Regions from separate parts of the Arthrobacter sp. A2-55 genome, predicted to be linked through region 1. Evidence: riboswitches for the same ligand, from Rfam matches in the RefSeq annotation. Region 1 holds a riboswitch; each other region holds the start of a gene.
What was found. A riboswitch is a leader RNA that binds a small molecule or an ion and turns the genes downstream of it on or off. The one in region 1 is predicted to bind thiamine pyrophosphate.

Region 1 (7,186 bases):
GCCCCGCCGTCAGGCCGGCGGCCCGTGCGCAAAACAGCTCCGCCAACTCTGGGTCGAACTGCGTGCCGCGGCGCTGCCGGACCATGTCCACCGCGGCCGGCAGGCCGCCTGTCCGCAGGAACACCTCGGCTGTGTCCGCCAGCTGCGCGATGCGCATTTCCAGCGGAATTTCGACGCCGGACCTCCCCGCCGGGAGTCCCTTGCCGTCCCAGCGCTCAAAGGCATGGCCCAGGATCGCCGGCATGGCCGGGTCCAGCCCCACCCTGTCGGCGAGTTGCCCGGCGGAGAGGCAGTGCGAACGGATCAGCTTCCTGACCGCCGTGCCCGCCGTTGCCGCGAACTGCGACTGCCGGGCGGCGCGCCGCAGTGGCGGCAGCTCTGTGCCGGTGTGGTGCAGCATCAGCGACAGCATGGGCAGCCCGTGGGCGTCAATGAGGTAGTAGTCGGCCCGGAAGCCGATGTCGTCGCCAAAACGGGCAGCCAGTTCGAAGGAGTCCGCATGGCAGCCAATCCAGGCCAGCAGGTTGGCATAGTAGGTCCGGGCCCGCGCCTCCGGCCCAAGTCCCAGCAGATCGGCCATCCGCACCCCCAGCAGCATGGCGCGCAGCATGTGCTCCATGGGCTGGCCAAGCCCCAGGTCGATGGCCAGGGACAGGGCCGCCAGCACTTCGGCGCGCCTGGCCGTGGCGGGGGGCCGCGGCACTGCGCCCGCCGGCCCGTGGGCCGTGGGAGACCGGAAGGAGCCGCCGAAATCCTGTGCCGCCACACCCCCATTCTACGGCGGGCGCAGGTTCCGCACCGGTTTCAAGTGCCGGCCGCTGCCGGTCCCGCGGCCGCCGGGAGTGCCGGGCGCCCCGCCCCGCCCACGGGTGCGAGCAGGGCGTCCTGCAGCCCGGGCGCCAGTCCGGCAGGCACGTCAACGTCCACTGCCAGTGCGTGCAGCGCCCTGCTGAAATAGTTGCGGGCCGCGGCAGCCAGGGCGATGTCCACAATCTCCCTGTCGCTGAAGCCGGCGTCACGCAGGGACTGGGAATCGGCGTCGTCCATGGTGGCGGAGGCGGTGCTGAGCTTCAGGGCGAAGTCCATCATGGCCACCTCACCCGCGGGGAGGCCGGCGGTGCGGTAGTCGCGTGCCACGCGCTCCAGCTGCTCCGCCGGCATGAACTTCAGTGCCTTGAGGCCGTGTGCCAGCAGGCATGCGGCGGAGCCGAGGCCGCGTGCAGCGGCCAGCGTCACCAGCTCGTAGCGCCGCACGCCCAGCGAGCCGGCGATGGCCGCCTGCAGCGCCCGCCAGGCAGCAAGCGCCTCGGGATTCAGGGCCATGGCGCGGGTGTGGCTGGGAACGTAACCCATGGCCTTGAGGTCGTCGGCATACAGTTGTGCCACGGGTCCCGCGGCAGCCGATTCGGGAATGGTTTCAATGATGCTCATGGTGCTGCGCCGCCCTTTCATGATCCGGTATGTGGTGGGGTGCCGCGGTGGATGGGTACCTGATGCCCAGGTCCGCCGCAAACAGGCCCCGCTGGGGGAGCCAAAAATCGCCCAGGCGTGCCTGGCCGGGGAGCGGCCGCAGGGTGCCCGCGTCCTTGCCCCCAATGGCGGCACGGCTGCGCGTGACGGCCCAAATCCGCAGCGGCCTGGCCTGGAAACTTTGGCCGTTGGGGACAATCCCGGCAAGTTTCATCCGTCCCGCACCCAGCGCTGGCCCCATCATGGCGGCCATGGCGTTGACCACACCGTCCCGGCGCCACAGTGCGGCAGGAAATCGCAGGGCCGTTGCCGTTGCAGCCCGCGTGACCCACGTTGCGCCGAATTCCAGTTCCCACTGCACCACGCCGGGTACGCGCACCGTGAGTGCCGCGGGCCCGGTCCACTCGGCATTGACCGGAGCGGTGGCGGCCCGCGCCAGGGCGGCGCCAAAGTATCGGGCACAGCTGAGCTCCGGCGGGGCATCTGCGTAAATCGTCCACTGTCCGGCGGGGGTGCGCAGCCATACGGCACGGTACCCCGGGCCCACCGAACTTGTGGGGAAGCGCCGGAATGCCAGGTAATGGCCGGAACCAAAGGGCACCCCGACCACCGCGTAGCCGGCAAAGTGTTCTGCGGTGTCGGGCGGCTGGATGGCTTCCAGTTCCGCCGCTTCTGCCCATTCCCGTGGTGTGGTTGTCTTCATGGCCGTCTCCCTTTTTTGCCCTGGTCCGGCCAGCATAGGGCCGCAGCGCTTCGGAGGCATGGGGCAGATGACCCATTTGTGCCGTGGGGAATTGGGGCGGGGATTTCCTAGCGAAGTTCGGCGGACATGGCCACGCGCCGGCCCATGGCGTCGAGCCCCAGCGCTGCTTCCTCGCGGCGCAGCTGGCGCAATTCAGGGGCCAGCGCCCGGTCGGCCAGCTCGGCAAAGCCGCAGCTGGTGTAGAACGGGCCATTGAAGGGCACCTCGGCAAAGGTGCACAGCGTCATCGCGCGGAATCCTGCCTCAAGGGCCCACGCCTTGGCCGCCATGACCAGCGCCCGCCCGATCCCCTGCCGGGCATGCTCGGGGCTGACGGCCAGCTGGGCCAGGTGCGCCTGGCCATCGACAATTTCCAGCCGGGCAAAGCCCACGGGGGGCCTCCCGGCAACCATGATGTGGAACGCGCCCGCATAGGATTCCGCAGTGCCGGGCGGCGGAAAGTCCGCCGGCGCCCCCGGAGGGAACGGCGGGTCCAGGGTGGCAAATGCCTGGTCCGCGTCCGCTTCCAGGGCAGGCAAAAGCGAGAATTCACTCAGCGCCGCGGGACGGATTTCCAGCATGGAACGATCCTACGGCTTGACACCGACACCCTCTTCTCGTGTACCTTCAATCTTGACCACACGGGAGCCCCGAAGCAGGGGCTGAGACACGGGCTGCAGCTGCCCGGGACCGTTGAACCTGTCCGGGTAATGCCGGCGAAGGAAGTGAGCACCACCCTGTGAATTCCACCGAACAAAGCCCTGCCCACACGCTGTCCTGGCTGACTGACCCCGACCACGGCCTGCGGGTCCCTGTGACGTCCATTGCACTGGAGGATTCGGCGCCAGGCCGGGAGAATCCGCCCCTTCAGGTGTACCGGACAGCGGGCCCGGGCAGCGACCCGGTCCGCGGACTGCCGCCGCTGCGCGACCCCTGGATTGCGGCTCGCGGGGATTGCGAAAACTATCAGGGCCGGGCGCGCGAACTGCTCGACGACGGTCGCTCGGCCCAGCGGCGCGGCGCCGCCTCCGCGGAATGGCGCGGTACGAGGAGGGCGCCGCTGCGGTCGCGTGAGGGACGCACCGTGACCCAGATGCATTACGCCAGGGCCGGCGTCGTAACCCAGGAAATGCGTTTTGTGGCGCTCCGCGAAAACTGCGACGTGGAACTGGTGCGCCGCGAGCTGGCGGCCGGCCGGGCCATCATTCCCAACAACATCAACCACCCCGAGTCCGAGCCCATGATCATCGGCAGGGCCTTCCTGGTGAAGATCAACGCAAACATCGGCAACTCGGCCGTCACCAGCTCCATCGCCGAAGAAGTGGACAAGCTCCAATGGGCCACGCTGTGGGGCGCCGACACGGTCATGGACCTCTCCACGGGTGACGACATCCACACCACGCGGGAATGGATCATCCGCAACTCCCCGGTCCCGATCGGCACCGTTCCCATCTACCAGGCCCTGGAAAAGGTCAACGGCGAGGCGGACCAGCTCACGTGGGAGATTTTCCGCGACACCGTGATCGAGCAGTGCGAACAAGGGGTGGACTACATGACCATCCACGCCGGTGTACTGCTGCGCTACGTCCCGCTAACGGCCAACCGGGTCACGGGGATCGTGTCCCGCGGGGGGTCCATCATGGCCGGCTGGTGCCTGGCGCACCACCGGGAGAATTTCCTTTACACCCATTTTGACGAGCTGTGCGAGATCTTTGCCCGCTACGATGTTGCCTTCTCCCTCGGCGACGGCCTGCGCCCGGGCTCCACGGCCGACGCCAACGACGCCGCCCAGTTTGCGGAGCTGGACACCTTGGCCGAGCTGACCAGGCGGGCCTGGGAATTCGACGTGCAGGTCATGGTGGAGGGGCCCGGCCACATTCCCTTCCACCTGGTCCGGGAGAATGTGGAGCGCCAGCAGGAGCTGTGCGACGGCGCCCCGTTCTACACCTTGGGCCCGCTGGTCACCGACATTGCCCCGGGCTACGACCACATCACCTCGGCGATCGGTGCCACGGAGATCGCCCGGTACGGGACGGCCATGCTCTGCTATGTCACGCCCAAGGAACATCTGGGGCTGCCCAACAAGGACGACGTGAAGACAGGCGTCATCACCTACAAGATCGCGGCGCATGCGGCCGACATGGCCAAGGGCCACCCGGGTGCGCGGGACCGTGACGACGCCTTGTCCAAGGCCCGCTTTGAATTCCGCTGGCGGGACCAGTTTTCGCTGTCCCTGGACCCGGCGACGGCGGAGGCCTTTCACGACGAGACGCTGCCCGCCGAGCCGGCCAAGACGGCGCACTTTTGCTCGATGTGCGGCCCCAAGTTCTGCTCCATGCGGATCAGCCAGGACATTCGGGACGCCTACGGCGACACGGCGGAGCAGGAGCTGATCGCCGGCGGCATGGCGGCCAAGAGCGCCGAGTTCCGGGCGGCCGGGGCCACGGTGTACCTCCCCGAGCTGGTGGTTCCCCGCCCCTAGCGCCGCCGATCGGGGCTGGACGACCGCTTCGGCCTTCCGAACGCGCCACGTGGGTGACCCGCTTCAGCCCCTCAGCGGCCGGTAGACCTGGACGACGACGCCGCTGGGGAAGGGGGTGCTCCCAACCAGCTCAAGATGCCGTGATTCCGAAAGCCGGTCGAACAGGGCCTGGCCGCGCCCCAGGACCATCGGCTGGACCAGGAGGCGGTACTCGTCGATCAGGTCCGCCGCGGCGAGCCCGCCGGCAAGCCCGGCACCTCCCCAGACGATCACGTCGGGGCCCGGCTCTGCCTTGATGGCGGCGATCTCGGTGGCGAGGTCGCCGCGCGCGACCCTGGTCTGCGGCCACGTGGCCTCGTCGTCGCGGAGCGTGGCCGAGAACACGACCTTGGGGATGTCGTTCATTGGCGATGCGTAAGGGTCCTGCGAGGTGGGCCAGAACGACGACATCTCCTGGTAGGTGACACGCCCCATGAGATGTGCACCGGCCTTGCTGATCCCCTCAAGCTTCCACTGCTTCAACGCAGAGCCTTCGGGGACTGCCATCCCCGGATGCTCACGGACGCTGCCAACAAACCCGTCAACGGACATTGACATGTACAGGATGACATTCCGCATTGTTTGCTCCTCGATACTGCCGCACTGCTGCCGTCCTTCCATTCTGCGGCCATGCGGCGAACGGCGACAGGGCAACAAGGTGGCCGGCGCCACGGTGGACCATCCCGGGCGGGGGGCGGCCCCCCGCCTTGGCCGTGATCCACCGGTGGGCCGCGGGGTTGCTCGGCGTTTTAGACACGAAATGCCCGTCATTTAGAGGGAGGTACGGCTACCACGGTCAAATCTTCGTACCTAAAAGAGGGCATCGCGCGGATGCACATGTCCCACAGCCGTGCGGCCCTGTCAGTTTCCTTTGACGAGGAGAATCCGGTGCCGCAGACCGGGCCTGGTCCCGGTGATGCGCCTGGGCCGGACGGCGCCCTTGTTCGCGACACCGTCCGGGGAAGACGCCGCACCGGTGATCATCGCCCAGCGCCTGCGCAAGGGCGCCGCGAGGTCGCCAAGATCCCGTTCACCCCGTTCTCCCCGAGGACGAAGGCCGAACGGATCCCCGGGACGGATCCCCGGGCAGCTGGTCGTGCGCCGCATCCCCGAACTAAACCCGAAAGCCGCCAAGGAACCCAACATGCAACCCCACCGGCAGCAAGGCCGGCCCCACCACTGCCCAAAACCACCACATCATCAAAAACCGGAAATCAGACAGATCCCACACCAAGTCGGCAGCCCCGCTTAGCTGCCGTCCCCGGAGCCGGCCTCGAAGCCGGATTCGAGGCCGGATTCGAGGCCGGCGATGAATTCCTCAATCAGGGCCGCCCCCGCGTCGGAATCCTGCGGCCGGTGCCCGCCGCCGGTGACTTCGTGGCGGGCACCGGTGGCGGCGAGGTAGTCCGCGATCTCCTCATAGAGCGGCTCCCACCCGCCGGTCAGCACCAGGGTGGGCACCCCGGGGACAATGTGCACGGGGGCCTCCCAAAGCGGTGCCTGAAGGTGAATGCGGGCGGCGATCCGCGCCGAGGATTCAACCGGCCCGGGGCCCGGGAGCCGGCCCGGCAGCCCCGCTCCGCCACCGGCAATGCCGGGTCCGGCACCGCCCGGGCCGGCCATGGACGCCGTCAGCCTGCGGAATTCGGCGGAGAAGGCAGCGTCAGTCATCGTGGCGCTCCGGGAAAACAGCGGTTCCAGGTGCTCACGATAGGCGCTGGTGGCGGGCAATTCAGTGGTGAGCGAGAGCAGTGCCGGCTCCACCAGCACCAGGGACTTGACCAGTCCGGGCTGCTCCACGGCAGCCATCACAGCGGCAATGGCACCCTGGGCGTGGGCCACCAGGTGGGCGCCGCCGTCGAGCGCGTCAAGCACCATTCGTACATCCGCGGCATATTCGGTGGGCAAGGGAGGCGCCGCCGCGTCGAAGCCGGTGCGCTTGAGGAAGAGGGCATCGTAGCGCCCGGCCAGGCGGTGTTGGACCGGCCAGGCTGCCGCTCCGAAGCCGTCGATCCCGTGCACGAACACGATCCGGGGTTTTGTCATTCAAGCAGGGTACCGGATGGGCCTGACAGGGCATTGAACGGACACCCCCCACTACGCCACCGGGGAGACTGCTCCCTCAACCAATGTGTCGGCGGCGGAGTGCCCGTTGATGGGAAAGTGGCAGGCGGTCATGTGCGGAACGGTTCCGCGGGCTGCGGCGGAAGCCACGGCAGCCTCCACCTCGGCGGCAGGCATGGGGTCCGATCCGCCGCCGGGCTGCAGAGGCGGGACCACCCTCGCGCAAATGTCCTGCGCCATGGGGCAGCGGGTGCGGAACCGGCAGCCGCTGGGCGGGTTCATGGCGGAGGGCAGTTCACCGCGCACGCCCAGCTTGGCCTTTTGGCGCTCAACCACCGGGTCCGGAATGGGAATGGTGTCGATCAGCCCGCGCGTGTAATGGTGTTGCG
Region 2 (7,186 bases), on a different contig from region 1:
CGAAGCCGCGGACGCTGCCGGCGAAGGGCCAGCCCAGGAAGCTGCCGCCACTTCACTGTTCCTGTCCCCGGCCGCCGGCATTTCAGCACTTTTCCTGGCACCGGACTTGAGCCTGGCCGTCCCCGCGCCTGCCGCCAGCCACGAGCATGACGAGGAATCCGAAACCGGCGAGGGCCACGACGATTCCTCGGCCGGGCGCCGCGGGCGCAACCGCCACCGCCGAGGCGGCAAGCCCGCCGGTAATGCCGGCGACGAAGCAGGCACCGCGGCAGCTGATGCTGCCGATGAGCCGGGCGAGGACGACTCCGCGGACGGCGTGACGTCGCGCCGCCGTCGCCGCCGCCGCCGTGGTGAGGCGGATCTGGAACTGACGGGCGGCACCGATGAAGACCCGCCCAACACCGTCACCCGGGTCCGGGCGCCGCGCACCCCGGCAGAGCCGTCGTCGAGCGCGTCAAACCGGGTGACCAGCCTGCGCGGCTCCACCCGCCTGGAGGCGAAGAAGCAGCGCCGCCGCGACTCGCGCGATTCCGGCCGCCGGCGCACCGTCATCACCGAGGCCGAGTTCCTGGCCCGCCGCGAATCCGTGGACCGCGTCATGGTGGTCCGCCAGAACGAGGACCGCATCCAGATCGGGGTGATGGAGGACGGCATCCTGGCCGAACACTTCGTGTCCAAGACGCAGCAGGATTCGCTCATTGGAAATGTGTACCTGGGCAAGGTCCAAAACGTGCTGCCCAGCATGGAAGCTGCATTTGTGGACATTGGACGCGGACGCAACGCCGTGCTCTACGCCGGTGAGGTCGACTGGGACGCCGCCAAGCTCAATGGCCAGCCGCGCCGCATTGAAAACGCCCTGAAGTCGGGGGACTCCGTCCTGGTCCAGGTGTCCAAGGACCCCGTGGGCCACAAGGGGGCGCGGCTGACCAGCCAGGTCTCCCTGCCGGGCCGGTACCTGGTGTACGTACCCGGCGGCTCCATGACGGGCATATCCCGCAAGCTGCCCGACGTCGAGCGGAACCGTCTCAAGCGGGTCCTGAAGGACCACCTGCCGGAAAATGCGGGCGTCATTGTGCGCACGGCCGCCGAGGGTGCCAGCGAGGAAGAGCTGACCAACGACATCAACCGGCTGCGCGCCCAGTGGGAAGGCATCAACAACCGGGCCACGTCGCACAAGACCCTGGCGCCGGAGATGCTGTACGCCGAACCGGACCTGACCATCAAGGTGGTTCGCGACGTCTTCAACGAGGACTTCAGCAAGCTGATCGTCTCCGGCGAGGAGGCGTGGGACACCATTGAGGCCTATGTGACGTATGTGGCCCCGGACCTGCTGGACCGCCTGGAAAAGTGGACCCGGCCGGAAGACATCTTTGGCGTCCACCGCATCGACGAGCAAATCTCGAAGGCCCTGGAACGCAAGGTGTTCCTGCCGTCCGGCGGCTCGCTGGTCATTGACCGCACCGAGGCCATGACAGTGGTTGACGTGAACACGGGCAAGTTCACCGGCTCCGGCGGCAACCTGGAGGAAACCGTCACCAAAAACAACCTCGAAGCGGCGGAGGAAGTGGTCCGCCAGCTGCGCCTGCGCGACATTGGCGGCATCATCGTCATTGACTTTATTGACATGGTCCTGGAATCCAACCGCGACCTGGTGCTCCGGCGCCTGGTGGAGTGCCTGGGCCGGGACCGGACCAAGCACCAGGTGGCCGAGGTCACCAGCCTGGGCCTGGTGCAGATGACGCGCAAGCGCATGGGCACCGGACTGCTGGAAGTCTTTGGCGAGCTCTGCGAGACCTGTGCCGGCCGCGGCATGGTCACCCACGAGATCCCGGTGGAGCACCGCCGCGTTCACACCGTGGCCGTTGACACCCACCATGCGCACGCTTCCCGGCCCGAGCACCGCGAAAACGAACGGACGGCCAACCGCTCCACGCGCAGTGAGCGAAAGCGCAACCGCAACAACCGCCCGGCCCACCTGGACAACGAGCACGCAGACGGGACCGACGCCGTCGAGCTTTCGCATGACCCGGCCGACGGCGCCACCGAGGCCCAGAAGGTGCAAAAGGCCCACGAGGCCCGGGCCGCGCTGGCGAACATTGCCGCCGCTGCCGCCGCCGCCCACCACGGTGCAGGCGCCGGTGCAGGTTCCGGTGTGGGCGCCGGTGCTGGGGCCTCGTCCCCGGCGGCCGAGGTGGAGGAAGTTGAGGTCAAGGCGCTGCCCGCCAGCCTGGGGGAGAACGCCATTGTGACCTTGGGCGGGGAAGCCATTGAGCTGCCCCGCGGGCACCACAATGACACGCCCCACGCCGGAAATGCCGAGCAGGCGCAGCGCCTGGCCGGACTTGCCGAAGCACTTGACCAACTGGCCGGCTCGCATGCGGCGGCCGGTGAAGAATCCGGGAACGGCCGCCCCCGCCGGGCACGGCGCAACCGCAGCGCCCGCAGCGCCCAGGGCGGAGCCGACATGTCCGTGGAAACGTCGGAGCCCGCTGGCGCCCAGGCTCCGGCAACGGCCGGTTCGGGGCGGGCCGCCACGGCTGACACTCCCAGGGCTGAGGCTGCGAAGGCCCAACCGGCCAAGAAGGCACCGGAGCCCATCATCATGCTGGGTGTGGGGGTTCCCGCCTCCGAGCTGTAGGGCTCACAACTGCACTGACTGTGCGGTCAGTATGCAGCGATGGCGGCTTGCCTGCGGGCAAAGCCGCCATCGCTGCATACTGGCGTGTGGCCGGGGTGAAACGCCCGGTCCGGAATTTTCCGTCACGCAATTTTTCCCAGGGGGACGCGGGCGGGCTAGGCTGGGGTGCGACACGGGGTGCCAGGCCAGCAGGGCCGGCTGAGATAAAACCCGTTGAACCTGCCCGGCCAGCACCGGCGAAGGGATGTCCCCATGATCGTCAACACCTTGTCCGAACCCGCAACCGGAGACCGGGCAGCAGCCCCGACGCCGGCAGCCACGGTGCGCCGCCACCCGCGAGTCCTGAGCATTGCCGGTTCCGACCCGTCCGGCGGCGCCGGGATCCAGGCGGACATCAAGTCCATTGCCGCCAACGGCGGGTACGCGATGGCGGCCGTCACGGCCCTGACTGCCCAAAACACCCGGGGCGTGCAGTCGGTCCACGTACCCCCTGCGGAATTCCTGCGCCGGCAGCTTGAGTCGCTGTCGGACGACATTGCCATTGACGCCGTGAAGATCGGCATGCTGGCCAATCCCGAGGTAATGCGCGCCGTGGGGGAGTGGCTGGAAACCACGCGGCCCGCCGTGGTGGTGCTGGACCCGGTGATGGTGGCCAGCAGTGGCGACTCCCTCGTGGCGGTGGATGCGCGCCTGGCCCTGCTGGACCTCCTGCAGCACGCCCACCTGGTGACCCCCAACCTGCCCGAGCTGGCAGTGCTGGTGGGGGAAGCCGAGGCGGACTCCTGGGAAGCGGCGCTCGAGCAGGGCCGGCGCCTGGCCGCCACGTCACAGGTGCGCGTGCTGGTGAAGGGCGGCCACCTGGCCGGCAGCGCCTGCCCGGACGCCCTCGTGGAACCCGGCGGCAGCGTGGAAGAGTTCACGGCACTGCGCATCGACACCGCCAACACGCACGGCACGGGCTGCTCGCTCTCCGCAGCGCTGGCCACTGTCCAGGCCCAGACCAATCACTGGCCGGAGTCCGTGCGCCGCGCCAAGGGATGGTTGTGGGATGCGCTGGAAACGTCCGCCGAACTCGAGGTGGGGCACGGCCATGGGCCGGTCAACCACTTCCATTCGCTCTGGGACGCGGCGCCACCGGCGGGCAATGCGTTCAGCAGGAGCCTCTGGGACGAGGTGGAGCCCCAACGCAAGGCCATTTTTGAGCTCGGCTTCATCAAGGACCTCGCGGCCGGCACGCTCACTGAGGCCCACTTTGCGTACTACCTGGCGCAGGACGCCATGTACCTGGGCAGCTACTCGCGCGTGCTGGCGCGCGCCAGCGCCCTTGCCCCCACCGCGGAGGAACAGCTGTTTTGGGCCAAGGGGGCAGAAAATTGCCTTGCCGTGGAGCTGGCGCTGCACGGCGACTGGCTGGCCCGGCACCCCCTGGACGTGGGCCCGGGCCCCGTGACCAAACACTACGTTGACCACCTGCAGGCCGCGGCGTTCGCCGGCAGCTACGGGGAAGTGGTGGCCGCCGTGCTGCCCTGTTACTGGCTGTACGCCGAAGTGGGCCGGGTCCTGCACGCGGACTACCTGGCGTTCGACGGCGTGCACCCGTACGCCAGGTGGCTGGAAACGTACGCCGACCAGGCGTTCGCCGACGCCGCTGAGGCCGCCGTGCGCATAGTTGACGCCGCCGCGCGCCGGGGATCTGCCCTGGACCGCGAACGCATGCGCGAGGCGTTTGTGCACTCGGCCCAATACGAGGTGGACTTCTTTGACGCCGCACGGCTGCACGCCTGAAAGGCCGGCAGGTGATTAACGCCACCGGGGTGCTGCGGAAAAAACCGGCGCGCCACACCCGCAGAACGGGCGCCGCGTCCCCAGGCGCGCTAGAGTAGTTGCGCATGGTTCCTCTCAAACGGGCTGATGCGCGCGGACAGCTGTCCGGCACGCAGCGAATCCGGGACAGCGGGCCAGTCTCATTTGCGGCCGGGGCAGGAATTAGCGTATTCTTGATCTTCGGTGCTTACGCCAACCTAGGGCAACCACTCCATGGTAGAACTCCATTGAGGTCCACGGCGTTGAGGCACATCAATACTTTGTTATAAACGTCGAGAGAAGTGAGTTCCCCAGTGGTGTACGCGATTGTCCGCGCAGGCGGCCGTCAAGAAAAGGTTTCCGTTGGAGACTACGTGACCATGAACCGCGTCCCCGGTGGAGTCGGCAGCACGCTTGAGCTGCCCGCTTTGCTCTTGGTTGATGGTGAAACAATCACCACCGCCGCAAAGGACCTGGCTAATGTAAAGGTTACGGCTGAGAAGTTGGAGGATCTTCGCGGGCCGAAGATCGTCATCCAGAAGTTCAAGAACAAGACCGGTTACAAGAAGCGCCAGGGCCACCGTCAGGAACTGTCCAAGGTCAAGATCACCTCGATCGCGTAATTCCGCGTTCGGCACGTCGATCAACTTAAACAGTCTTTTAGTCAAAAGGTAGGCATTTTACAATGGCACATAAAAAGGGTGCGAGTTCCACTCGCAACGGTCGTGACTCCAACGCTCAGTACTTGGGCGTCAAGCGCTTCGGCGGTCAGGTTGTCAAGGCGGGCGAGATCATCGTCCGCCAGCGCGGCACCCACTTCCACCCGGGCGCCGGCGTCGGCATCGGCAAGGACGACACCTTGTTCGCCCTGGACGCCGGTGCGGTCGAGTTCGGCCAGCGCCGCGGCCGCCGCGTGGTGAACATCGTCGCCGCTGCGGTCTAACACCAAAGCTTTTTTACCAGTGGAGCGGGCCGCACGGCTCGCTCCACTGTGTTTTAATACGCGGACTAGAATGAGTCCGCAAGGGCAGCATCAATCGAGGAGAATTCATTGGCCAGCTTTGTTGACCGGGTTGTTTTGCACGTATCCGGCGGGACTGGCGGCCATGGCTGCGTCTCGGTCAAGCGCGAAAAGTTCAAGCCGCTGGGAGGGCCCGACGGCGGCAAGGGCGGCGACGGCGGCGACGTGATCCTGCGCGTGAGCGCGCAAACCACCACCCTCCTTGACTTCCACCATGCCCCGCACCGCCACGGCACCAACGGCGGGCCCGGCATGGGCGACTGGCGGGACGGCAAGATCGGCGAGTCCCTGATCCTCAACGTCCCGGACGGCACGGTGGTCAAGGACAAGTCCGGCACCGTCCTGGCCGACCTGGTGGGCGAGGGCACCGAATTCATTGCCGCCGCCGGCGGGCAGGGCGGACTGGGCAACTCGCAACTGTCCACGCTCAAGCGCAAGGCCCCCGGCTTTGCGCTCCTGGGCGTCGAGGGCGAGGAACGCGACATCGTCCTGGAACTGAAGTCCATTGCCGACATCGCCCTGGTGGGCTTTCCCTCCGCCGGCAAGTCCAGCCTGATTGCTGCGATGTCCGCGGCCCGGCCGAAGATTGCCGACTACCCGTTCACCACCCTGGTCCCCAACCTGGGCGTGGTCCAGGCAGGGGAGATCCGCTTTACCATTGCCGACGTGCCGGGGCTCATCGAGGGCGCCAGCGAAGGCAAGGGCCTAGGCCACAACTTCCTGCGCCACGTGGAACGCTGCGCAGCGCTGGTGCACGTGTTGGACTGCGCCACCCTGGAAGCGGACCGCGACCCCCTGTCAGACCTGGCCGTCATTGAAAGCGAACTGGACCGTTACGCGGTGGACATGAGCTTTGCCGGGGCCGACGGCGACGTGGTCCCGCTCAATGAGCGCCCCAAGCTGGTGGCCCTGAACAAGATCGACTCCCCGGACGGCCGCGACATGGCCGAATTCGTCAAGGGTGACCTGGAAGCCCGCGGATACAGGGTCTTTGAAGTCTCCGCGGCCAGCCATGAGGGCCTGCGCCAGCTTGGCTTCGCCATGGCCGAAATTGTCCAGGCTGCCCGCGACGCCATTGCCGCCGCCCCGGCCAAGGTGACTCCCGTGGTGCTGCGGCCCCGCGCTGTCAACGCCACGCCTTTCACCATCCGGCGCGAAGAGAAGAACCTTGAGCCGCTGTTCCGCGTCTTGGGCGAAAAGCCCGAGCGCTGGGTGAAGCAGACAGACTTCCAAAACGAGGAAGCCATCGGCTACCTGGCGGACCGGCTGGCCAAGGCAGGCGTGGAGACGGGCCTGTTCAAGGCCGGCGCCACCCCCGGGGACACCGTGGTGATCGGCGAAGACGACGCCATGGTCTTCGACTGGGAGCCCACCATGATGGGCGGAGCCGAACACCTGGCCGCACCGCGCGGCACCGACCTTCGCCTCCTTGACCTGGGCGACCGCCCCACCCGTGCCCAAAAGCGTGAAGAGCAGCAGGACCGCCGGGACGCGAAGGCCGCCGCGCGCGCAGAGCTGGAAGCTGAGCGCAAGGCCGGCATTTGGACCGAATCCACCAACCGCCAACATGCCCGGAACCTGGGCATCAAGGATGACCTTGACGCCGACGGCGGTGCATCCGACGACGATGAACTCTAAGGCCGAAGCCGCCGCCCCTGCGGGGGCACGGCAGGGGATCGCAACGGCGTCCCGGATTGTGGTGAAGGTTGGCTCCTCCTCGCTGA
Region 3 (7,186 bases), on a different contig from region 1:
CGCCGTTGGGCCCGGTCACGCTGAGGGCCTGCCCCGCGGAGATCCGCACGCAAGGCACGACGGCGGCCGGCACGGCCGGGTGCCGTCGCGTCCCGGCCTGCCGGGAGACGGCCAGGGCCTCCGCGTCGAGCAGTAGGTGGGAACCGGCGTCGTCCGTGGCCGAAAAAGTCCGCGGACGCACGGCGGGAACCCGGCCCGGCACCCAGACCCCGGCGGCGGCCAGCATGCCGGCTGCCTGGGCCAGGACCTCCGCGGGGGCGCCGTCCAGCAGCACGCCGCCCGGCTCCCCGGCACGCGCGGGCGCCAGCACCACAATCCTGTCCACCACGTCCAGCCAGACGGAGACGCGGTGCTCCACCACCACCAGGGTGGCCCCCGTGGCATCGAGGCTGCGCCGGACCGCGTCGTGGACGTCCACCACGCCGGCGGGGTCAAGGTTGGCGGTGGGTTCGTCCAGCAGGAGCAGCCCGGGGCGCATGGCCAGCATCCCGGCCAGGCCCAGCCGCTGCTTTTGCCCGCCGGACAGGGCGGAACTGGAGTGGTCCAGCGGCAACTTCAGCCCCACCTGTTCCAGGGCTTCCGGTACACGCCGCCAGATTTCCTCCCGCGGCACGGACAGGTTTTCCGCACCGAAGGCCACGTCGTCGCCAATGCGGGAGAGGACCACCTGGGCGTCGGGGTCCTGCTGCATGAGCCCGGCGCGGCCGCGGGATTCCGCCACGGGCGCGCCGTCAATGAGGAGCGTGCCAAACTCGTCGGCACCCTCCTCGCCGCCCAGCACACCTGCCAGGGCGTGCAAAAGCGTGGACTTGCCGGCGCCTGAGGGTCCCAGCAGCAGCACCCGTTCGCCGGGTGCGATCTCCAGGTCAAGATCGTGGATGGCCTTGGCCGGGCGGCCTGCGTGCTGCCAGCCCCACCCCCGGGCACTGACCCGCGCCGGGGCGCTCCGGCCCGGGGCGCTCAGTGCCGGGGCACTCCGGGCCGGGGCACCTCGGCCCGGCTGGCGGGCCATTCCCTACACCACCGGTTCGGTGGCAGCCCCGCGGGAGGGCAGATTGGCCAGGGCGCCGGTGCGGGCCAGCCCGCGCACTGCCAGCCAGGAGAGCAACCCGGCCAGCACAGCCCCGGAAATGGCGCCGAACACGGTGTAGACCAGCTTCCAGGGGAAGTCCCACACCACGTTGTAGACCAGCGAATCGTTGATGCCCATGGCCACGCCCGCCAGCGCACCGGCCAGCAGTGCCACGGGCAGTGTGAAGCGGCGGTAGCGGAAGGCGGCAAAGGCCACTTCCGCGCCGAGCCCCTGGACCAGGCCGGACAGCAGCACGGTAAAGCCAAAGGAACTGCCCAAGAGCGCCTCGACAATGGCGGCCACTATCTCGCAGTACAGTGCGGCGCCGGGCTTGCGGATCACCAGTGCGCCGATCACGCCGGCAATCAGCCAGCCGCCGCCGTACAGGCCGGCAAGGGGCGGAAAGGCCACGGTGAAAGCGGCGATCACGCCGTAGCCGGCGGACCACAGCCAGAAGACGACGCCCACGGCCACGGACAGCACGGAGGCCACCACAATGTCCACCACGCGCCACGTGGATTTGGGTGCTGACTTGGAGTTTGCGGAATTGCCCGCGACTGACTTGCTCATGTTTCCTCCTTTTCAGGAGGGGCGGCCGCGGCGGTATTTCCGCGCAGCCGAAGAGAACTCGACTCCCTTCGCCGGTACTAGCCGGAGCAGGTTCGAGGGTCTGCGGCGAACCGCACTCTCAGCGCCGGTTCCCGGGTCGGGATGACGCTCCCCTGTCGTGTTGAATTGCGGCTTTAGTCTACCCGCACGGCCGGTTGGCGGCGAATGTTGATGACGCACGACGGCGGCGGGGCGCCCTGGGCGGGCGGCCCACCGCCGTCGTGCTTGGCTTGGAGGGGCGGCGCGGCAATGGCCCGTCCATATTTTCCCTCAGCGTTGACCGCTGTCGAGGGCAAACGGTTAGGCTAGCAACAGGTCCACCACCGCGTCACCCCGCCCCACCCCAAGGAGTGTTTTTGTGAATATCGTGTTCAAGCTGCTCGGCACGGGCGTCAGCGTGGCTGCCGGGTTTGTGGCCAGCAAGATCGTTGACACCGCGTGGGAAAAGAGCACCGGCAACAAGCCGCCCAAGGACGGAGCCAATCTGGAAAACAGCCTCCGCTCGGCACTCACCTTTGCCCTGGTTTCCTCCGCCGTGGCCGCCATCATCCAGGTCCTGGCCGGGCGCACCACCCAAAAGGCCATTGCCCGCTTCAACCAGCACCCCGAAGAGGTCTAGGCGCCGCCTTCTTCCACAACGGCCTCTACCACGTCATTGAGCTCGTCCACCGTGAGGAGTTCGGGGCGGCGGTGCTTGGTGCGGTAGCCGGCGCGGCCCACCATGTGAGCGGACACCGGCACCGTCAGCAGCTGGAACAGCCAGGCCACCAGGAGCGCGGGCAGCAGCGACCAGGCCTGCAGCTGCAGCGCCACGGCGGCCAGCATCAGGAACAGGCCCAGCACCTGCGGCTTGGTGGCGGCGTGCATGCGGCTCATCAGGTCAGGAAACCGCAGCAGTCCGACGGCTGCGGCCAGGCTCATGGCGGCCCCGCCCAGCAGGCAGATGGCCGTCAGCACATCAACCACGTTCATGCTTCCTCCTTGCGGTGCGCCACGAAGCGGGCCACCGTCACGGAGCCAATGAATCCCACCACGCTCAGGACCACCAGCAGCGCCAGGTTGTCCGTGTGGTGCTTCAGTGCCATGTCGGTGGCCAGGGCGGCGCCGAAAATGGCCAGCAGGACGTCCGCGGCGATGACCCGGTCCAGCAGCGACGGCCCGGCCGCGATGCGGTAAATGGTGCCTGCCGCCGCCAGGGACAGCACGACGGCGACAATTACGCCCACTGTTCCCAGTCCCGTCATGGTTCCTCCCTCGGGGCGTGGTTATCTCGAATCTCAACGGTGAGGGCGGCAAGTTCCTCGCGGCTGCCCATGATGCGGATCAGCCGGGCCTCGATGTCCCGGATCCCGGCCCGGGCCTGCTCCACACTTTCGGCCGTGGGCGTGTTCATGGCGTGCATGTACAAGGTGGCGGTGCCGCGGTCCACCTCAACCACCAGGGACCCCGGGATCAGCGACAGCACGTGGCCGGTGGCCGTCATGAGCAGGTCCGAATGACTGCGGAGGGGGACGGCGATGACGGCATTTCGGATGCGCGGCCCATGCGCCACAGCCCAGTATGCAACCAGGGCGCTGGCCACCGTGACTTCCTTGAGGAACCACATCACAAACACCAGGGCGTGCAGCACGTTGAAGCGGCCGCTCAATTCCACGGGAGGCAGATAAAACGCCTGCGAGACCCCCAGGGCAATCAGCAGGCCAAAAACCAGGTTGCCGGGGCTGAAGTCCTGCCACAGGGCACCCCACACCACCACCAGCCAAATGAGCAGCGGCAGCCGCTGCCACGTGCGGCGCTTGCGCACAGCGTCCACGGTCCGCCTCATGGAGCACCCGCCCCCAGCACGGCCGCAATGTAGGGCGTGCGCGCAAGCATGGCGTCCGCCGCCTGCTGGCTGAGCTCAAACAATGGCCCGGCGAATACACTGAGCGCCACGCCCAGCACCACCAGGCCCAGGGTGGAGTAGACCATCATTTTCGGCAGGATCGGGATCTCGTTCTCCCCGGCGAACCGGCCTTCGGTGGCGTCAACATACCTGCTGGTGCGCAGCGCCCGCATGCTCCGCCTGCCGGAGGCGTCCGGGGCCGTGGCAAGCAGCACGGGGTCAGGGTCCTCGGCGTCGGCCGTGCTGCGCCAAAACACGCGGTTCCACACGCGGGCCATGACCAGCAGCGTCAGCAGGCTGGCCGCCACGGCGCCCACCACCAGCACGTACGCCATGGGCGAGCCGTCCGCCACGCCGGCCTGCAAGAGGCCCAGCTTCCCCAGGAATCCCGAAAACGGCGGGATGCCGGACAGGTTCATGGCGGGGATGAAGTACAGCGCGGCCAGCAGGGGGGACAGCTTGGCCAGCCCGCCCAGCCGCGAGATGGCGGAGGTGCCGCCGCGGCGCTCCACCAGTCCCGTCACCATGAACAGGCTGGTCTGGATGGTGATGTGATGGATGATGTAGAAAATGGTGGCGGCCAGGCCCAGCACTGATGAGAGCGCGACGCCGAAGATCATGTACCCGATGTGGCTCACCAGGGTGAAGGAGAGCATGCGCTTGATGTCCGTCTGGGCCAGCGCACCCAGGATGCCCACCAGCATGGTCAGCAGGGCCGCCCACATCAGCACGGTGTTGAAATGGTCGGAGGGGAACAGCAGGGTCTCCGTGCGGATGATCGCGTAGACGCCCACCTTGGTCAGCAGCCCGGCGAACACCGCCGTCACGGGTGCCGGCGCCGTGGGATAGGAGTCAGGCAGCCAGAAGGAGAGCGGAAAGACGGCAGCCTTGATGCCAAAGGCCACCAGCAGCAGCACGTGCAGCAGTTGCTGGGTCCCGTGGTCCAGCTGCCCCAGCTTGATGGCCAGGTCGGCCAGGGTGACGGTTCCCGTGGCGCCGTAAATCATGGCAATTGCTATCAGGAACAGCAGCGAGGACACCACGCTGACCACCACGTAGGTGATCCCCGCCCTAATGCGCGATCCGGTTCCGCCCAGCGTCATAAGCACGTAGCTGGCCGTCAGCAGGATCTCAAAGCCCACATACAGGTTGAACAGGTCACCGGCCAGGAATGCGTTGGACACGCCGGCCACCAGGATCAGGTACGTGGGGTGGAAAACAGACAGGGGCCCGCCTTCCTCGCCGTCGGCCGCGCCCTGGCCGGACGCATAGGCCAGCACCGCCAGGCTGACAGCGGAGGAAATGACCAGCAGCAGCGAGGAGAACTGGTCCGCCACCATGACGATCCCGAACGGCGGCGCCCAGCCGCCCAGGTGCACTGCCACGGGGCCGGACTGCCAGACAAAGGCGAGCACCAGCACTTCCAGTGCCAGGGTCACGGCCAGCGTGCCCAGGCTGACCCGGCGCTGGATGCGCGGCTGGCGGATCAGCACAAAGGCCAGGGCTGCGCCCAGGAAAGGCAGGACGACGGCGAGCGGCGCCAGGGATGCGATGCTCATTCCCCGCCTTCCTTGACGGCGTGGTGCACTGCTGCCTTCTTCAAGGTCACTTCGGGAATCATCTCGCGGCTGCCCGCCGGCTGGTTGTTTTCATGGAAGTCGGACACCTCAATGGCAATTTCGGAGTCTTCCTCGGCGTCGAACAATTCCTGCCTGGCAACACGGCGGTCTTCCCGGTCATCCTGGATGTGGTCAGCCCGGCTGAGCAGCCATGACCGGTAGATCAGGCTGAGCATGAAGGCCGTGACGGCGAAGGAAATCACAATGGAGGTGAGGATGAAGGCCTGCGGCAGCGGATCGTTGTATGCCGTGGCGGGAATATCCTTGCCGAAGATCGGTGCCAGCCCGGCGTAGCCGCCCGTGGCCAGCAGCAGCAGGTTGGTGGCGTTCGCCAGCAGCATCAGGGCCAGCAGCACCCGGGTCAGGCTGCGTTCCAGCAAGAGGTAGATCCCGATGGCGTACAGCACGCCCATGACCAGCAGCAGTGTCAGGTTGACGCTCACCGGCCCACCTCCAGCGGCTCGTCGTCCTCAATCAACGTGATGTCCCCAATGCCGTCCTCCTCATGCTGGTCAATTTCCGAACCCAGGCTCCGCAGCACGTCAATCACCAGGCCCACCACCACCAGGTACACGCCGATGTCGAAGAGGGTTGAGGTCACAAACTTCACGTGCCCGAACACCGGCAGGTCAAAGGAGAGGATGGCGCTTTGGAACACCTCGCCGCCCAGAAACAGGGGTGCCAGCGCCGTCAGGGCAGCAGCCGCCAGCCCAAGTCCCAGCAGGGTTCCGGCCGACACCCGGGTGGCCTCCGCCAGCTCAAAGCGCCCGCCGGCCAGATACCTGATGGTCAGGGCCAGCCCAGCCACGAGTCCGCCGGCGAAGCCGCCGCCCGTGCCGTTGTGCCCGGCCAGCAGCAGGTAGATGGACAGCACCATGATGCTGTGGAACACCAGCCGGGTGACCACTTCAATGATGATGGATCGCCGCTCGGGGGCCAGCGTGCGCCCGGCCACCAGCCACGGGTTGCCGGGCACCACGGCAAAGCGCCTGGCCAGTTCTGCGACGGGGCTCGGGGACCCATCCGGCACGCCAACGCGCCCAATGCTGCCCGTTTCCACGGTCTCGGCCCGGGCCAGCCGCTGTCCGCGTCCACGGACAAAGATCAGGCTGGCAACACCGGTTGCGGCAATGGCCAGCACCGAAATTTCCCCAAAGGTGTCCCAAGCGCGGATGTCCACCAGGGTCACGTTCACCACGTTGAGGCCTCCGCCGCCGGTGTACGCCAAGGCGGGCAGGCCCAGGCTGACGGGCGTGGCGATGCGCGATCCCATGGCCACCACCCCCACCACCACCATGACGGCGCCGAACGCGGCCCCCAGGATGACCCGGAGCAGCTTGTGGCTCCCGCGGGTGCGTTCTCGCAGGCCCGGTGGCAGGGAGCGCATGGCCAGCACAAACGCCACCAGCACAATGGTCTCCACCAGCATCTGCGTCAATGCCAGGTCCGGGGCGCCCTGGAGCGCAAAGATCAGCGCCACGCCGTAGCCGGTGACCGAAACCATCAGCACGGCCATGAACCTCTTGCTGGCGCGGGCCGCCGCTAAGGCACCGACCACAATCACCACGCCCGCGATGACCTGGAAAGGGGTTCCGCCATCCACCGTGTAGTGCCGGCCCAGCCAGTCCGGTCCCGTGGTGGCCAGCACGGCGCTCACGGCGGCAATGGCCGTGCCCAGGATGACTGCCAGGTAGAAGAAGAGCGAACCGCGCTGCGTGCGGCCGGTCACCCAGATGGCCACCAGGTCCAGCACCACAATGGCCTGCCGGTAGAGGCGTTCCAAATCCACCAGCGCCGGCATCCGCGCCTGCAGCGACTCAAACCGGCGGCGAAGCAGGAACAAGGCCAGGCCGCCGCCAACCACCACGGCGCTCAAGACCAGGGGCAGCGTCACCCCGTGCCACAACAGCAGGTGCTGCGGGTGTGGGTCATTGGCCGGAAACGGGGCGCTGTACGGCGCAATCCAGCGTTCCGCCAGCTGCGGATATGCGCCATAGGCCA
Region 4 (7,186 bases), on a different contig from region 1:
ACTGTACATCCTGGGCTCATCCCTCTTTGGGGCACGGCTGGCGGCGGCCCTGGGGCTGCCGTATTCCTTCGCCTCGCACTTTGCCCCGCAGGCCCTCGAAGACGCGGTGCGCATTTACCGCCGCGATTTCCAGCCTTCGGCGGCCATGGCGGAGCCGTACGTCATTGCCGGCGTCAACGCGATTGTGGCCGACACGCAGGAAGCCGCCGACTCCCTGTTCCTGACGGCCAAGCGCCGCCGGGTGGCCTCGATGGTGGGCCGCGGCCAGACGTTCACCGAGGCGGAGATGGACCTGCTGCTCGATTCCCCGGCCGGCCAACAGGTGTTGAACATGATGCGCTACTCCGCCGTCGGGACCCCCGACGCCGCCCGCGCCTACCTGGAGGACTTCGCCGCCAAGGCTGACGCCGACGAGCTCATCGTGGCCACACAGGTCACCGACCGCACGGCCTGGATCCGCAGCTTTGAACTGCTGGCACAGGCCATGCACCTCTGAGACCCTTCTTTTGGCCCCCACGCTGCGGCCGAACAGGCACATAACGTGGATGTTTGCAGCAAACATCCACGTTATGTGCCCGTTGGGCCGGAAGTGGGGGAGGGGCTTTCACGCGGGCTGGCCGGGGCAGGAATCACTGCGGCAGATGAACCTGGACGTGGTGGTGGACGATCTGGACGCCGGTGGGTCCGCGGTGATTCAACTGGGCGCCACGAAAGCGGCACACCAGCCCGGCGCCACGGTCCGCATCTTTTTGGACCCGGCCGGGCACCCCTTCTGCCTCTGCCCGTCCTGAACGCCCTGCTTGTCCTGAACTGGCGTGGAGTCAGCCTTCGGGCGCAACATGCGCCCTGTCCGTGCGCGAAATGCTCACGGCCGCGACCAGCACGCCAGCCACCACCCCCGCCAGCGTGTCTGCCACGCGGCTGAACGCGGCCTCAGGGCCCAGGTGCGAGCCGAGCCCCGTCATGAGCAACGCCATCGGCGTGACCGCAATGGTCGTCAGCGTGTAATTCTTGAGTACCAGCAGCTCAGCCAGCACCTGGAACGCCACCACCAGCGCCACGGACGGCCAGAACCCCAGCGGCACCGACAGCAGCGCCACGGCCAGGGCCGCGCCGGCCACATTTCCCAGCAGGCGCTGGATGCTGCGCTGGACGGTGGTGCTGTAGTCCAGCCCCTGCAGGGCAGCCACGGCGCCCATCGACGCCCACAGCGGGTGCCCCAGCCCAAGCCCGACGGCGGCCCAGCCGGCCAGTGCTGACGCCGCGGCCATCCGCACGGCCCAGCCGGCGCTGGCCCACGAACCCAGGCCCGCACGGGCCGCGGCTAGAAAGCCCTCAGGGGCGGGCCGTGCGGCTCCAGCTCCCGCCGCCGGCGCCCCCACCGCCGGCCCTCCGGCAGTGGTGCCGGGGGTGGGCGCTGTGCGCCACGTCCTGCGCAGGGCCGATTCGTGCCGGGCCAGGCGCCCTAGAGCGGCCGCGCGGGCCTCTCCGGCCAGCGACAGGGCCGCCTCGGCCTCGTCCAGCAACCCGTGCAGCGAGGCAGCCTCACGCTGCAGCCTGACGGCGCGCAGCTCGCCGGATCGTTGGCGGCCGGCGCTGAGTGCCACCGACTCCCGGGCCCGGCGCAAAGGGGAGGCCGCATCGCCAAGCCGGGTGCCGGCGTCGTCAGTCCCCAGCTGAACCACGGCGGCGATGGCCCGCGCCACGGCCAGCCGGGCCGGGCCCATCGGCTCCACGAGGACGGGGGCCATGGCCACGATCCAGCCGGCTCCGGCGCCGAGGGCGACGGCCGCCAGAACGCGCGGAACGGCGTCCGCGGTGTGCGCGTAACCGGAGCCCGCTGAGGCCGCAAAGACCAGGATGACGGCGCCCGGTCCCGTGACGCCGAAGGCCCCGAACACATGCGCAGCCAGGCCCGCGAGAACGGAAAACACGGCAATCTGGTACCAGGGCGGCACGCCGGCGGCGCCCATGAGCGAGCCCGCGCCCGCGGCGAGGAGGAGGCAGCCGGCGACCAGGAGCAGCATCCGCCCCAGCCTCGGATACGGCTGGTAGCGGCCAAAGGCGGACACGAGTGCGCCCAGGGAGGCGATGCCAGCGAGTTGCCCCTGCCCCAGCAGTCCGCCCGAGACGAGGACCAGCGACGCCGCAATGCCTACTTTGATGGCTGGTGCGAAGATGGCGTCTGCCGGGCGCATGGCGAAGGACCTTCGCCAAGCGCCCGGCGATACGGCATGGGCCAGGGCGGCGTGGGAGTCGCGGACACGAGTCAGCGTGGGCATGCTTTCATGTTAGCAAGTAATTTACTAGTAAAATAGATGTGAAGTGTGTGAGGATCCTCTCTAGGATGGGGGAATGGACTTCGAATCGACGGGCGACTTTGTGGACCGCGCCCGGGCCGGCTGGGAAAAGGCGCGACCGGGCCTGGATGTCTCCAGCATTGAAGTGATGGGACGCATTTCCCGGATCGGCGCGCTGGCCTCCCAGCGGGTGGAGCGCGACCTCGCGGCGGCGGCGGTGTCACGCGCGGAATTTGACGTGCTCTGCACGCTGGCGCGCAGCGACCGGCCCCTGCGGGCCAGCGAGGTCACCGCGGCCACCATGCTGAGCGGCGCTTCCACCACCAAGAACGTTGACCGCCTGGCGCGCCGCGGGTTGGTGGAGCGGCTGCCCTGGGAGCGCGACGGCCGCGTGGTCCTCATGCGCCTAACGCCCTTGGGAACGGAGCTCGTCAACCGCGAGTTTCCGCACTTTCTGGACCGCGAGAGGGAGCTGCTTGCCGGGCTGGCTGCGGGGGAGAAGGCGCAGCTGGCGGCCCTGCTGCGCAAGATTGCCGCACGGGCCGAGCCTGCCAGCTAGGCTTGCCCGCGCCACCACTCCACGGTCTCCTTCGCCGCGGTTTCCAGCGGAGTGGGTGCCAGCCCTAGCAATTCCTGGCTGGCGGCGGAGTCCATGATGAACGGCCGCTGGAACTGGTACAGCGTCTCCGCCAGGTCCCGCACGTCGCTGGAGAACATCCCCGAGGCACGCAGCACCCAGGCCGGGACGGCACCCACCTTCGGCGCCGGCAGCCCCGCGGCGGAGGTGAATGCGGCGGCGAGGGCGCGCTGCGTCAGCGCCGGGTTGGTGGGGGCGTGGAGCACGGAATTCCACAGGCCGGGCATGGCGGCTGCCCTGATCATGGCCGCGGCGAGGTCCGGGACGTAGGTAAACGAGTGCGGCACATCCGCCCGGGCGACCACGGACACTCGCCGTCCCCGAAGCAGCTGCGGGACCATGCGCTCGCCCGCATGGGCGTTGCGGACTTGCGGGCCGAAGAAGTCCGAGGCCACCACGCTGACCGTGGGCGTGGGGGAGGCCGCCCGGGCTGCCAGCAAGAGGGTCCGTACGCCGCGCTTTCCGCCTTCGGCCAGGCGCGGGCTGTCCTCCGCCATGACGGCGCTGGGCTGGCTGTAGGAATAGAGGCTCTCCGGGAAAACGACGACGGCGCCACCCTCGCCCGCCGCCGCCAGCACCACCTGCTCGGCCGCCGGGAGCTCGCGCCGCCATGTTTCGGCGTTGTATTTGGAACCATGAACGCAATGGAAAATGGCGTCGGCGCCGGCAAGTGACGCCCGGAGTGCCCCCGGGTGGCTGACGTCCACGCGCAGCCTTTCAATGCCCGGATGATCCGGACCCGAACCGGAACGGGTCAGGACCCTGACGTGCTGGCCGGCTTCGGCGAGTTGAGTGGCAACGGTCCAGCCGACGGGCCCGGCGCCGGTGACGACCTTGACGGCGTCCATGGTGGTCTCGATTCTGTGGAGCGGAATTTGTGAATTAGAGAGCGGTGCTCTCTAAAATTAAGTGTCAAACAGGGGATCGCCAATGTCAAGAGCACTGCTCACTAAAGTTGACGACGCTCTCACAATGGTTCAAAATCAGGGCATGGCACAAACACCGCGGGAGCGCGCACGGCTCCAGACCATGGATGAGATCTTGTTGATCGGCCGCCGCCACCTGGCCGTCCACGGAGCGGCGGGACTGTCGCTGCGGGCTGTGGCCCGCGACCTTGGCGTGGTCTCCTCCGCCGTCTACCGCTACGTCGAGAGCCGTGACGAGTTGCTGACCCTGCTGCTGGTGGATGCCTACAATTCACTGGGAGACGCCGTGGATGCGGCCGTGGACAAGGTTCCCGAGGCCGATTATTCGGGGCGGTTCCGGGCGTTGGGACGGGCCGTCCGAACATGGGCCCTGGCTGAACAGGCCCGCTACGGACTTCTTTTTGGCTCACCCGTGCCAGGTTATGACGCCCCCGCGGACCAGACAACGGGACCGGGCACCCGCGTCATCGCCAAGCTGGTGGGCATCCTGGAGGGCGCCTACACTGCGGGCATCAGGGCTGGCGGACCGCCCGCGGGTCCAGCCGAAGAACATGCCGGCACAGAGGCGGAATCCGTTCCCGGCCACCTTCTCGCTGCGGACTTCGAGGCCATCCGCAGCGAATGGGGCATCACGGCGGATGACAACGCCCTGGCCCGCGGAGTCCTGGCCTGGGCGGCGATTTTTGGCGCCGTCAGCTTCGAGGTGTTTGGCCAATACGGGAAGTCAACCTTCCACGACCCGGCAGCCCTCTTCGACGTGCAGCTGGACGTCCTGGCGCGGATGGCGGGGATCGCGGGGCTCGTCTAGGGCAACGGCCGCGGACGCTACCCCAGCGCAGGCAAGCGGGACAGCAGTTCCTGGGCGGCCGCCGTCGGATCTTCAGCGTCGGTGACCGCCCTGACCACCACAATCCGGGAGGCGCCGGCCTCCACCACTGCGTCAACGTTTGAAAGGTCCACCCCGCCGATGGCAAACCACGGCTTGGACGTGCGCAGGGAGGCGGCGTGCTTCACCAGGTCAAGGCCGACGGCGGCCCGGCCAGGCTTGGTGGGCGTGGCCCACAGCGGCCCCACGCAGAAGTAGTCGGCGAAGTGGCTGGAGGCGGCGGCGGAGGCCTGGAGGCGGTCGTGGCTGGAGAGACCCACGGACACCGACGGGCCCACCAGGGACCGGGCGGCTGGCAGCGGCAGGTCCTTTTGCCCCACATGGAACACGGGGGCGCCGGACAGGGATGCAATGTCGGCACGGTCGTTGACCGCCCACAGCTTGCCGAATTCCTCCGCAACAGAGCGCAACACAGCCAGCAACTCCAGTTCCTCGGCGGCCTCCAGGAACTTGTCCCGCAGCTGGATGATGTCCACGCCGCCGGCGTACGCCGCCCGGACAAACTCGGCAAAGTCCCCGCGGTCCCGGCGGGCGTCAGTGCAGACATACAGCCTGGCGCCGGCCACAGTGGGCGAGTCCCGGGCCGGCTCGGCGAGGGCGGAGAAAAGGGGCATGGCGTCATGTGTGAGCGAAGGGGTGTGCATATCTCCTAGACTAGTTCAGTACCGCGGGAGCCAGGAAAGCTGGCTGAGAGGGCGCCGACTGCGCCGACCGACAGGCGCCCGCAAGGGCGTGGAACCTGATCCGGATCATGCCGGCGTAGGGAAGGAGACCCAAAAATGGCGCGCACAGTGCCGGAGACCATCACCACCGACGTGGCCGTTGTGGGCGGGGGCATCGTGGGCCTGGGCATCGCCTGGGAAGCCCAGCGGGCCGGCGATGCGGTCACCGTCATCGACCCCTCGCCGGCCACGGGAGCCACCTTTGCCGCGGCCGGCATGCTGGCACCGGTCAGCGAACTCCATTACCAGGAGGAGGGCTTGCTGGCGCTTACGCTTGCCTCCGCGGCCCGCTGGCCGGAGTTTGTGGCGCCGCTGGTGGCCGCCGGGCACGCTGACACCGGATTCCGCACGACGCCGACGCTTGTGTTGGGTGCCGATGCTGCGGACCGAGCCGCGCTGGCTGACTTGCGTGAAGTCCAGCTGGCGCACGGGCTGGACGTTGAACAGCTGTCCATCCGTGAAGCACGGGCCCAGGAACCGCTGGTGGGCCCTCACATTTCCTGCGCCTTCCGGATACCCCAGGACCACCAGGTTGATCCGCGCGGCGTGGCAACGGCCATCCGCGTGCAGCTCAATGTGGTGGCGGCCGAGCGCGGCCGGCTCCGCGAGGAGCAAACCTCCATCCGGCGCAACGCCGTCGAGCTGTTGCATGAGGACCCGGCGGACACCCGCTCCAGGGTGACGGGCGTGCTGCTGGAGGACGGCCGGGAGGTCCATGCCCGGGAGGTGGTGGTGGCCAACGGACTGGCCGCCCCCACGCTGCAGGGCCTGCCGGACGGGCTGGTGCTGCCTCTGCGCCCCGTGTACGGCGACATCCTGCGCCTGCGCGTCCCCGAACACCTGCGCCCGCTCACCACGGCCACCATCCGCGGCCTGGTCCGCGGACTGCCCGTGTACCTGGTGCCGCGCAATGACAACACCGTGGTGCTCGGGGCCACCATGCGAGAGGACGGATCGGCCGGCGTCAGCGCCGGGGGAGTCCACCAGCTGCTGCGAGACGCCCAGGTGCTGGTGCCCGCCGTGGCCGAACTGGAACTCATGGAAACCACGGCCCGCGCCCGCCCCGGCACCCCGGACAACGCACCTCTGCTGGGCCGTGTTCCGGGCCCTCACGGCAGGGACATCCCGGGGCTCATCATCGCCACGGGATTCTTCCGGCACGGCGTCCTTCTGACGGCCATTGCCGCCCACATCACCCGCCAGCTGCTGGGCGGAGTCACGGACCTGGCCTGGGAGCAGTTCCGCCCGGACAGGTTCTCGCCCGCATTGCAGTCAACCCACACCGAACCTGAGGAGACACCATGAGCACCATCCAACTCAACGGCGCGGCCCGTCCGCTGGCCGAAGGAACCACCGTGGCGCACCTGGTCACGGCTGTCACCGGCCGGGCCATCCTGGCCAGCGGCCAGCCTGCCGACGGCGGCCGGCTGGGCGTGGCCGTGGCCCGCAACCAGAACATTGTGCCCCGCAGCCAATGGGCCGGCACCACGCTGGAACCCGGCGACGACGTCGAGGTCGTCACGGCCGTCCAGGGCGGCTAAGCCAGCGCCGCCCGCGCACCAAACCTTGAGGAAAGTGAAGCACCATGACTGAAACCCTGACAGCAACGGACCCGTTCATCGTGGCTGGAGTCCCGCTGGGCTCCCGCCTGATCATGGGCACGGGCGGCGCGCCCAGCCTTGACGGGCTTGGCGCCGCGCTGGTGGCCTCCGGCA

Region 2: another riboswitch for thiamine pyrophosphate. It lies ahead of thiD (bifunctional hydroxymethylpyrimidine kinase/phosphomethylpyrimidine kinase); the one in region 1 lies ahead of thiC (phosphomethylpyrimidine synthase ThiC).
Region 3: another riboswitch for thiamine pyrophosphate. It lies ahead of LPN03_RS04505 (ECF transporter S component); the one in region 1 lies ahead of thiC (phosphomethylpyrimidine synthase ThiC).
Region 4: another riboswitch for thiamine pyrophosphate. It lies ahead of thiO (glycine oxidase ThiO); the one in region 1 lies ahead of thiC (phosphomethylpyrimidine synthase ThiC).

The regions. Positions count from the first base shown of each region.
Region 1 covers NZ_JAJLOZ010000045.1:566-7,751, forward strand. The annotation lists partial or broken gene LPN03_RS12930 (HD-GYP domain-containing protein) at 1-766, opposite strand, end outside; gene LPN03_RS12935 (carboxymuconolactone decarboxylase family protein) at 805-1,431, opposite strand; gene LPN03_RS12940 (hypothetical protein) at 1,418-2,173, opposite strand; gene LPN03_RS12945 (GNAT family N-acetyltransferase) at 2,281-2,793, opposite strand; TPP riboswitch at 2,844-2,954, shown strand; gene thiC (phosphomethylpyrimidine synthase ThiC) at 2,952-4,694, shown strand; gene LPN03_RS12955 (dihydrofolate reductase family protein) at 4,758-5,312, opposite strand; gene LPN03_RS12960 (alpha/beta fold hydrolase) at 5,982-6,779, opposite strand; gene LPN03_RS12965 (ABC transporter ATP-binding protein) at 6,831-7,186, opposite strand, start outside.
Region 2 covers NZ_JAJLOZ010000001.1:127,769-134,954, reverse strand. The annotation lists gene LPN03_RS00615 (Rne/Rng family ribonuclease) at 1-2,638, shown strand, start outside; TPP riboswitch at 2,802-2,900, shown strand; gene thiD (bifunctional hydroxymethylpyrimidine kinase/phosphomethylpyrimidine kinase) at 2,891-4,423, shown strand; gene rplU (50S ribosomal protein L21) at 4,756-5,064, shown strand; gene rpmA (50S ribosomal protein L27) at 5,127-5,384, shown strand; gene obgE (GTPase ObgE) at 5,493-7,100, shown strand; gene proB (glutamate 5-kinase) at 7,090-7,186, shown strand, end outside.
Region 3 covers NZ_JAJLOZ010000009.1:49,378-56,563, forward strand. The annotation lists gene LPN03_RS04500 (ABC transporter ATP-binding protein) at 1-1,012, opposite strand, end outside; gene LPN03_RS04505 (ECF transporter S component) at 1,016-1,642, opposite strand; TPP riboswitch at 1,689-1,806, opposite strand; gene LPN03_RS04510 (DUF4235 domain-containing protein) at 2,040-2,300, shown strand; gene mnhG (monovalent cation/H(+) antiporter subunit G) at 2,297-2,653, opposite strand; gene LPN03_RS04520 (monovalent cation/H+ antiporter complex subunit F) at 2,650-2,925, opposite strand; gene LPN03_RS04525 (Na+/H+ antiporter subunit E) at 2,922-3,494, opposite strand; gene LPN03_RS04530 (Na+/H+ antiporter subunit D) at 3,503-5,125, opposite strand; gene LPN03_RS04535 (Na(+)/H(+) antiporter subunit C) at 5,122-5,628, opposite strand; gene LPN03_RS04540 (Na+/H+ antiporter subunit A) at 5,625-7,186, opposite strand, start outside.
Region 4 covers NZ_JAJLOZ010000056.1:23,123-30,308, reverse strand. The annotation lists gene LPN03_RS14900 (LLM class flavin-dependent oxidoreductase) at 1-496, shown strand, start outside; partial or broken gene LPN03_RS14895 (VOC family protein) at 615-791, shown strand; gene LPN03_RS14890 (FUSC family protein) at 822-2,282, opposite strand; gene LPN03_RS14885 (MarR family winged helix-turn-helix transcriptional regulator) at 2,356-2,859, shown strand; gene LPN03_RS14880 (NAD-dependent epimerase/dehydratase family protein) at 2,856-3,785, opposite strand; gene LPN03_RS14875 (TetR/AcrR family transcriptional regulator) at 3,928-4,671, shown strand; gene thiE (thiamine phosphate synthase) at 4,689-5,363, opposite strand; TPP riboswitch at 5,408-5,532, shown strand; gene thiO (glycine oxidase ThiO) at 5,529-6,776, shown strand; gene thiS (sulfur carrier protein ThiS) at 6,773-7,012, shown strand; gene LPN03_RS14855 (thiazole synthase) at 7,057-7,186, shown strand, end outside.